Regions from separate parts of the Chryseobacterium sp. S90 genome, predicted to be linked through region 2. Evidence: riboswitches for the same ligand, from Rfam matches in the RefSeq annotation. Region 2 holds a riboswitch; each other region holds the start of a gene.
What was found. A riboswitch is a leader RNA that binds a small molecule or an ion and turns the genes downstream of it on or off. The one in region 2 is predicted to bind S-adenosylmethionine.
Positions count from the first base shown of each region.

Region 1: linked by a shared signal. The riboswitch ahead of ACLMCG_RS13755 (SusC/RagA family TonB-linked outer membrane protein) and the one ahead of ACLMCG_RS21390 (alpha/beta fold hydrolase) in region 2 are both predicted to bind S-adenosylmethionine.
Region 3: linked by a shared signal. The riboswitch ahead of ACLMCG_RS18525 (TonB-dependent receptor plug domain-containing protein) and the one ahead of ACLMCG_RS21390 (alpha/beta fold hydrolase) in region 2 are both predicted to bind S-adenosylmethionine.

Region 1 is NZ_JBLGCX010000004.1:382,011-385,297, forward strand. Features, by position in the region: gene pckA (phosphoenolpyruvate carboxykinase (ATP)) at 1-841, shown strand, start outside; gene ACLMCG_RS13750 (type II 3-dehydroquinate dehydratase) at 938-1,345, opposite strand; SAM riboswitch class I at 1,590-1,688, shown strand; gene ACLMCG_RS13755 (SusC/RagA family TonB-linked outer membrane protein) at 1,772-3,287, shown strand, end outside.
Region 2 is NZ_JBLGCX010000010.1:116,930-120,216, reverse strand. Features, by position in the region: gene ACLMCG_RS21395 (ACT domain-containing protein) at 1-955, opposite strand, end outside; gene ACLMCG_RS21390 (alpha/beta fold hydrolase) at 955-1,899, opposite strand; SAM riboswitch class I at 1,966-2,072, opposite strand; gene ACLMCG_RS21385 (MGH1-like glycoside hydrolase domain-containing protein) at 2,261-3,287, shown strand, end outside.
Region 3 is NZ_JBLGCX010000007.1:177,874-181,160, forward strand. Features, by position in the region: gene ACLMCG_RS18525 (TonB-dependent receptor plug domain-containing protein) at 1-1,927, opposite strand, end outside; SAM riboswitch class I at 2,022-2,127, opposite strand; gene ACLMCG_RS18530 (alpha-amylase family glycosyl hydrolase) at 2,201-3,287, opposite strand, start outside.

The sequences.
Region 1 (3,287 bases), on a different contig from region 2:
CCTTATCGGTGATGACGAGCATGGTTGGGATAACAACGGAGTATTCAACTATGAAGGTGGATGCTATGCTAAAGTTATCGACTTATCAGAAGAAAAAGAACCGGATATCTTCGCTGCCATCAAGAGAGATGCACTTCTTGAAAACGTTGTTGTGAACAATGGAGTAGCAGATTATACAGACGGATCTATCACAGAAAATACAAGAGTTTCTTATCCAATTTATCATATTAACAAAATTGTATTACCATCTAAGGCTGGTCATGCGAAAAAGATCGTTTATCTTTCTGCAGATGCATTCGGAGTACTTCCTCCGGTTTCTATCTTGAATGAAGATCAGGCTCAATACCACTTCCTTTGCGGTTATACATCAAAATTGGCAGGAACAGAAAGAGGAATTACTGAACCTCAGCCATCTTTCTCTCCGGCATTTGGGGAAGCATTCCTTACATTACACCCAACAATGTATTCTAAAACATTGATCGGTAAAATGCAGGAACATGGTGCTAAAGCTTATTTGGTGAACACAGGTTGGAATGGCACTGGAAAGAGAATCTCTCTGAAAGATACAAGAGCAATCATTGATGCAATCATTGATGGTTCTATCGATAATGCTCCTAAAACTCAGGTTCCAATTATGAACCTTGAGATTCCTACTGAATTGCCAAATGTTTCTACAGGTATTTTAGATCCTAGAGATACTTACGAGAGTGCTTCAGAATGGGAAGAAAAAGCAAAAGATCTTGCTTCAAGATATATCAAGAACTTTGAACAGTACTGTGATACTGAGGAAGGTAAGAAATTAGTTGCTTCAGGACCTCAATTACAGGAACAAACTATCTAATAGTTATTAATAGCATACAAAAAGCCTCATCATTGATGAGGCTTTTTATTTTTTATATATGCTGTGCAATCTATAGGAAGAATATAAATCGAAAAATTATTTTAAACTTAATAAAGCCAATCTATATCCGTCCATTCCAAAACCAGATAAAACTGCATCCGTATTAGCTGCTGTCACAGATTTCTGCCTGAATTCTTCTCTTTTGTAGATATTACTGATATGAACTTCAACCTTTGGTTTTCTAATGTTTTTCAAACAGTCAGCTATTGCATAAGAATAATGGGTAAAAGCTCCTGGATTAATCACGACGGCATCAAAGTCATCTTCCTGAAGCCTGTTGATAAGCTCTCCTTCAATATTTGACTGATAATATTTTAATTCATGAGATTGAAACTCGGATTTTAAAATTTCCAAATAGCTTTCCATAGAAACATTTCCATAGATTTCAGGCTCTCTGGTGCCTAACAGGTTGAGGTTAGGTCCGTTTATTATTAAAACTTTCATACTATAAAATTAAAAACTTTTTTTAATTAATGATCAAAAATTTCAGCACAGATTACTTTTTATTCAATTGGATTATTAATAATGATATTTGTCATATTTAATAAAATGATAATGGAGGCAACTCCTTAGTGTAATGGGTTTTATTAAAATCTTATGTTAATTTTTGAAAATTTATCATGAAAAAATAATAAGTCTACTTGTTTTGTAGACTAAAAGTTTTTAGCTTTGCAACCATATTTCGATCGGCTTATAAAGAAAGATGGAGGGAACTGACCCTATGAAATCTTGACAACCTACCCATTGGGCAAGGTGTTACGTTCAGCCTTTTAAGGAAAAATAAGCATTTGGTTTGTCGTATTTATCGATGCCCTTTGCTGACTTTTCTGCAAAGGGCAAAATTTTAATATATGATAAATAAAATTGATTATGATTAGCAAAAACTTATTCACTTCAAAAGCCTGGATTCCTCCGGTTGCTGCATTTTTTCTGGGAGTTACCAGTGTACATGCGCAGAATTCCAAGCCGAAAAAGGATAGTCTTCATGAAAAAGAAATTGACGAAGTTGTAGTCGTAGCTTATGGAAAAGCTAAGAGAAACAGCTATACCGGTTCCGTTGCTACAATTTCCAGCGATAAAATCAATAACAGACCTGTAACCAACATTACTAAAGCATTGGAAGGGCAGGTTGCCGGGATTCAGACGACCAGCTCTTCAGGGCAGCCTGGTGCGGTTTCTACCATTAGGATCAGAGGAATCGGTTCAATCAGCGCTTCCAGCGATCCGTTATATGTGGTAGACGGAATTCCTTTTGACGGAAATATTAACTCTATAAGCCCAAGTGATATTGAATCCATCAGTGTTTTAAAAGATGCTACAGCAAGTGCGCTTTATGGATCAAGAGGAGCAAACGGGATTATCATCATTACCACAAAATCAGGTAAAAAAGGAGAAGCGAAAGTTAATTTTAATATCAGTCAGGGATTCTCAGGAAGAGCTGTAAAAGATTACGAACAGGTAAATACAGATCAATACTTTCAATTATATTGGGAAGCTTTGAGAAACGGATACCAGTCTGGAAAAGTGTCTTCTCAACAGGCAGCTCAGATGGCAACAGACAATCTTGTATCCACCCTTGGGATCAATCCATACGGAACTGCTTATCCAAAACCAGTAGGAACAGATGGAAAACTATTACCAGGTGCATCACCACTTTGGAATGACGACTGGAGAGATATCCTGCAGAGAGTGGCTTCAAGAAATCAGGTAGATCTTGATATCAGCGGAGGAAGTGAAAAAAGTAATTATTTCTTTTCATTGGGATATCTGGATGATAAAGGGATGGCGATTGAATCAGGATTTAAAAGATATAATACCAGATTAAAGATCAATTCTGAAGTAAAAAAATGGCTGAATGTTGGGGTGAACTTAAGCTATACAAACAGTATTCAACAGGCGCCGACTTCTTCAGATTCTAAGGCCAGCAATATCATCAATGCCGCAAGATTTATTCCTTCATTCTATCCTTATTATGAAAGAAATGCAGACGGAACTTATATTCTGGATGCTGATGGAAATCCGATTTATGATTTTGGAAAGTATAGACCTACCAATGCGCTTCAGAATCAGAATGCAGCTGCAACTCTGCCATTAGATAAAAACGAAAATAAAGAAGATAATTTCTCAGGAAAAGGATTCATGGAATTCACTTTCTTACCGGAGTTGAAATTCAAAACGAGTTTTTCTGTTGATTTGGTGAATTATAACGGACATTATTATTCGAATCCATTGCTGGGGCAGGGCGCTGAGATTGGAGGTTCAGTAACGAAAACCAATACCAGAACACTTTCTTATACAACCAGCAATATTCTGACATACGATAAGAAATTTGGGAAGCACCACGTAAATGCTCTGGCAGGACATGAATTCTATAAATACGATTATC
Region 2 (3,287 bases):
TTTCTCCTGAAAGGTGTAATAATTTGATGGTATCAATTAACGGTAATCCCGCACCCACATTGGTTTCATAGAGATAACGTCTGTTGTTTTTATTCAACGTATATCTTAGTTTTCTGTATTCTTCAATCGGAAGGGTATTAAAAATCTTGTTTGAGGAAACCAGATCGAATCCGTTTTCTGCCAAAGCGTGATAGTTTTTCACAAAATCCTTACTTGCCGTGTTATCCACAACGATAAGGTTTTCCAGCTGGTTCTCGTTGGAAAAATTAATGAGCTCCTGAACACTTGAAGGATGTTCTGCAGTTAAAACCTCATCGTTCCAATTTGCATCAAATCCTTTTTTATTGAAGGCTATTTTCTTTGAATTGGCCACCGCCACTACTTTAAGGTCTATTTTTTTACGTCTTTTAATCTCTTCAGAAGATTCCAGTACCTGTTGTATCAAAGTCTTTCCTACATTTCCATGTCCTATGATCGCCAGATGGACGGTCTTTGGCTTCTTGAAAATTTCAGATTCTATAATGTTTTTTGTTTTTTCGTCCTGTGAAGAAGTTACTACGATGTTTACTCTGTTCTCTCCTGCAACCTGATTCAGTAATAATGGGAAAACATTGTTTCTTGCCAGCTCAGCAAAAACTTTATTGAAATCTTCTGCCACAAAACCGATGACAGAAACATTATTGATACTGTAGATCTGGGAAACTTTTCCAGATTTTCTTTCTGCTTCAAACTCATCAATAAGACAAGCGACTGCTTTCTCAGCATCAATTTCCTGAACCAGAATAGAAATTCCGTTTTCTATCGCCTGTTGAGAGATTACCCCTACACTGATACGCGCTAAAGTAAGCGCTTTAAAAATTCGTCCGTCAATCCCGATTTCTCCCAGGAAATCTTCTCCTTCAAATTTGACGATTGATCTGTTCTTCAAAAATTTTATTTCGTTAGCATTTTTCATTACTTCTGTAAAATGTTTTTAATGATATTATTTAATTGTTGATATTCCATTAGGAAGGCATCGTGCCCGTGTATAGATTGGATCTCGTGATAAGAAACATCCTTATTTTTCTCTTTTAAGTTTTCAAAACACATTCGGATTTCAGAAGCCGGGAAGAATAAGTCTGTATCTACAGAGATCATGTGCATTCGTGCCTGTATGTTCTCCAGTGCCGTTTCATCAGCATTAATATTCATCAAGAGATGATTCATCAGTTTGTACGCTTTTAAACTAAATCTTTCGTTTAGCGCGTTACCATGATAAACCAACCAGTCTTCAGATTCCAGGCGTTGTTTGTCCTGGTTATATTGGTTTTGAAATCTGTCATTGAGCGACTGTGGCGTTCTGTAACACAACATAGCATGAATTCTTGCTTTCTGTAATGGTTCCTCTTTATCATTCAATAAAAATTTCTGAACCAGACACTGTGCATGAAGCCAGTCATGTGTCCTGTAATCACAGGCTATAGGAATAAATATTTCTGCGAGATCCGGCTGCTTGGCAAGCATTTCCCAGGCAATCCCTCCTCCCAGAGAGCCTCCAATAATGGCATATAAGCTTTTGATATGTAAAGTTTCAAGTCCTTTTAAAAATATCGCTGCGATATCTGAAGGTGTGAAATCTTCATAGTCTTCAATTAAAAAATCGTCATAACCGTTTCCGGGTATATTGAAACACAGAACAGTGTATTGATCAGTATCAACAATCTGATTTTCTCCCACCAATTGTTTCCACCAGCCTTTTTCTCCTGATACCTCTGAGTTTCCGGTAAGAGCATGATTGATTAAAATAATGGGTGCTGTAAACAGATCTTTCCCAAAAAGCTGATAGCTTAACGGGATATGGTATTCCTTTTGGGAATTGGTTTGATACGAAAGATTTATATAGTTTAGTTCTGTTTTCAATTCTATTATATTTTTATACAAATACAATTGAAAATGCCACAGGAAATGGCTGAAAAGAACTTCAGTAAGTTATCTGTCCAAAATACTTTGGTAGAACGTAGCACCTTCTTTGCTTGCGCAAAGGGTTGCTAAGGTTTCATAGGGTCTAATCCCTCAACCTTTCTTGATAACATTTTCAATATTTAAATGAACGAATGGTGCAAAGGTAGTTCTTTTCTTTTAATTTCAAAAAAAAATTATTTTAATATTTAAAAAAGCTCTTAAATACAAGTATTCCAAAAGCATATTAATAATTGTTCAGATGAAAAAAATTGGAATTATTTTTCAAAAAAACTAACTTCGTATGGAAAAATGATGAGATATGACCGCCGAAAAAGAAAGATTACAAGATACCAAATGGAAAAACTGGGGCCCTTATGTAAGCAACCGGCAGTGGGGAAATGTACGTGAAGATTACAGCTCAAACGGGAATGCCTGGGATTTCACCAATCATAATAACGCTGAAAGTTATGCTTACCGTTGGGGTGAGGAAGGCATCGCCGGAATTTCTGATGTAAAACAGTTATTCTGTTTTGCTTTTTCATTCTGGAACAAGAAAGATAAAATGGTAAAAGAACGGTTCTTCGGATTGAGTAACCCACAGGGGAATCATGGTGAAGACATTAAAGAAATCTTTTATTATCTGGATAATACACCTACTCACAGCTATATGAAAATGGTGTATAAATACCCCATCAACGAGTTTCCATATGATGACCTTCTTGCTGAAAATGGAAGACGCAGTAAAAAGGAACCTGAATATGAGATTTTCGATACCGGAATTTTTGATAATGATGAATATTTCGATATTTTCATTGAATACTGTAAAGCTGATCACAACGATATCCTGGCCAGAGTCACCGTCTGTAACCGAAGCCAGCATGATGCTCCTATTGTCGTAGCACCCACTGCGTGGTTCAGAAATAATTGGAAATGGGGATATAACACTTATAAGGCAGAGCTCAATGCTTCTCATGACGGAAGTATCAATATAGGACACGACAGTATTTCGATCAAAAAAGTCTATTCGCGAAATTCAAATGCACAAAGTGTATTTTGTGATAATGAAACCAATACATCTAGGCTTTACGGAACTCCTAAAACAGAGAATACTTATTTCAAAGATGGCATCAATGATTTTATTATTCATCAGGGAGATACTGTAAACCCTGAAAAAAGGGGAACAAAAGCATCTTTTCTGATTGATGAAATTGTAGGAGCAGGAGAATCTAAAATTTTTGAATTCAGATTGTGTCCTGATGAAACGGATGAACCTTTTGAAAATTTTGATACTATTTTCAGTACACGACAATCTGAAGCGGAAGAGTTTTATAACGATATTCAGAATG
Region 3 (3,287 bases), on a different contig from region 2:
TTGTTTCTGTATCAATAGCATTGGCGAAAAATCTTCCGCTTTCTACCTTAAACTGATCTAACCTTGAGTCTGTAATATTGCTGGTAATCACAATTCTGTCTTTCACTTTAATCCAGTATCCATCAATGGCGATCGTCAAGTTGTTTAAAGGTTTCAGCGTAAATCCAGCACTCGCGTTGATAGAAGTTTCCTGTTTGAGTTTATCAAATCCAAGAATTCTGGCAGCTTCGCTATCATTACTGAATATTCCTTTAGTAACAATCTTTGAGCCGGAAGTAGAAATATCTGCGTACGAATTATTGAAATACTGCTGCTGAAGTGAAGGCGCTCTGAACCCTGTCCCAACCGCTGCTCTTACTGCATAATTTTTTACGAACTCATATCGGACGGCAAGTTTTCCATTCAAGGTATTTCCGAAATCTGAATAATTTTCAAATCTGGCAGCGGCATCAATATTTAATTTTTTATCTAAATCATACGAAACATCTACATATACAGCCGTTGAATGCCTGTCTTTTTTCAAAGCATTGTTTGGAGAAAATCCGATAAAAGATTGAGACCCTCCCGCACCAAGCACTGTTGATCCTTCCGTCGCAATGTTTCCATTAATGTCATATTGGGTGTAAGAAGCTTCATCCCCTGCTTTGATCTGGTATTGTTCAAATCTGAATTCACCCCCGAAAGCGATATTGAAGCGGTTTATATTTTTGGAAACATCAAGATTCACTGTATTCTGAAGGAAACTATGCGCTCCTGCATAAAACCGAGTTGGCGATTTTGCTCCCAGAGAAGCATTATTGGTGTTGCTTACGTTATAATTGAAGGTATTGCTGCCGAATGTATTGCTTAAATCAAATAACCAGTCATTGACATTATATTTTGCACCTACAGCATAGGAAATATCATATACCTGAGATCCAAGAGCGGCCTGAAAACCATTCGGATAAATGGATGAAACTACATTAGATTTTTCGCTCGGCAGTCTTCTGAAACCAAATCCTTTTCCTTCTTTAATACTGAAGCCTCCGAAAGAATATACTTTAAAATTATCGTTAAAAGGGTATTCTGAATTGAAAAACAACTGCCCTTGTCTGATCTGGGCATCTCCGATTTGAAAATTAAAATCATCACGGGTTAATCCTCTTTTTGCAATTTCTGCATCATCCGCAGCTCTGGCAGCTTTTACGGCTTCAGCATCACCAGCAAATTCATAAGCGAAATTATCTCCGAAAATATCCAGATCGTGATTTTGAGTTCTTGTAGTTTTTCCTCTGTGGCTTAATTGCAGGGAAAGGTTGATATACCCGTCTTTTTTTCCTAATGAAGTTCCATAATTGACTCCCGCCTGATAAGTATCCCCATCATTTCTCCCGGTCAATCCGTAAGTAAGGCTTGCTGAAGCTCCTGCATTTTTTTTAAGAATAATATTGATGACTCCTGCAATGGCGTCAGATCCGTATTGTGCTGCCGCACCGTCTCTTAACACTTCTATCCTATCAATAGCAATGACAGGAATTGTGCTCAGATCTGTTCCTACAGAACCATTTCCCACGGTATTCTGATAGTTGACCAAAGAGGTTGTATGTCTTCTTTTCCCATTCAGCAATACGAGAACCTGATCAGAACCCATTCCTCTTAAAGTTACAGGATCAATATGTTCTGTACCATCAGAAGCAGACTGCCTCACAGCATTAAAGGATGGGATCACATAATTCAGAAGATCCTGAGCCGTCATTTGCGGAGAACTCCTTTGGATTTTGTCAATATTGATAACATCTACAGGAACCGGTGTTTCCAGTTTTGTTCTTTTGACATTACGGTTTCCAACGATGATAATATCTTCGATTTGTTTTCCTTTTTCCTCGTTTTCCTGAGCAGCCACCAAAATTGCCCCGAGCAATAATACCGCTGTACTTAATTTTTTCATTTTTGTTCTTGCCAATTAATAATAACAGTCTGACGGATATTTCCGCAGATATACAAGACTTCAAGAAATGGAATTCATATAAGAATATTGACTTCACTTATCTCCCCCTCAGGGTTGGAATTAGCACCTTTACACTTCTGGAATCGTGCAGGTTGCTAAGGTTTCTTTGGGCCAAATCCCTCCACCTTTCTTGATAAATCTACTGCAAAAGTAGACTAATTTTTTAAATATACAAAAAAGCAGATCTGCTGTACTGCAAATCTGCTTTCTTTTTTACTTAACAATCATCTTTTGAATGGCAGTTCCTGTTTCTGATTTCAGCTGAACCAGATAAGTTCCTGCAGGATAATTGATTTTTACTTCATAAGTTCCGTTTTCTTTATTCAGTTTGAATGAATCCAGTTTCTTACCGGTCATATCAAAAATCAAAATTTCTCCGTTTTTCGCTTTATTAAAAATTAATTTTGCGACTCCGTTTTGTATCGGATTATCCGCAATCTGAAGCGATAATTTATGTACAGCGTTTGGATCTGTTGTTGACAGAGCACCTACATAATTTCCGAAAATTCTGAATTCTCCCGGTTGTAAAGTTATCGGAGTCGTGGTAGAAGCTACATTCAGGATACTGTCATCCATCAGATTCTGCCATTGCCCTGTGTAAGGGAAGTATGGAACAACATTTTTTGCAGAGGTATCATAATTGGCTAATACCACTACATTTTTTATTCCGGTTGTTATAGCCGCATCATACAGATAAATTCTCGTGATCAATCCATTTGGATCATTAGTCAGGTTATTGGATTCTATACTGTACGTTTTAGTTTTAAAAATCTGATGGCTATTTCTGATCGTGATTATTTTCGCCCATGTATCATACACAGCTTTTCTGTTGACGTTAGTATCGTAGTTTAAAGTGAATGCAACTGGTTTTTCATCGGTTCTGCACCCGTTATTGATGCTACCGTCAGCACATCTGTTGATACTGAACTCATATCCCAATTCGCCAAACTGCCAGATCATTTTCGGGCCGGGAATGGTAAAGAAAGTCGATCCGAAAGTTTTCATTCTTTCAAGAGCTGTATTAAGATTTTTAACATCGTAACTTCCATTAACAGCTCCATAGGCAAGGTTTTTAAACATCAGCCTTTCTTCATCATGACTTTCTCCATATCCTACAGCGCGCATATTGGTAAAACCATGAAGACTATGATTCATTCTGTCATAATTACTGTTGTCTTTATATCCCATGGTATTCTGGTTATAAGGATCTGTTTGTTTATTCCAAAGCATTACTCCCTTTCCTTCTGCGACTCTGTAGTTGGCCCATTGCTGCTCTTCAGCATCCGTTCCCAGGTGTTCA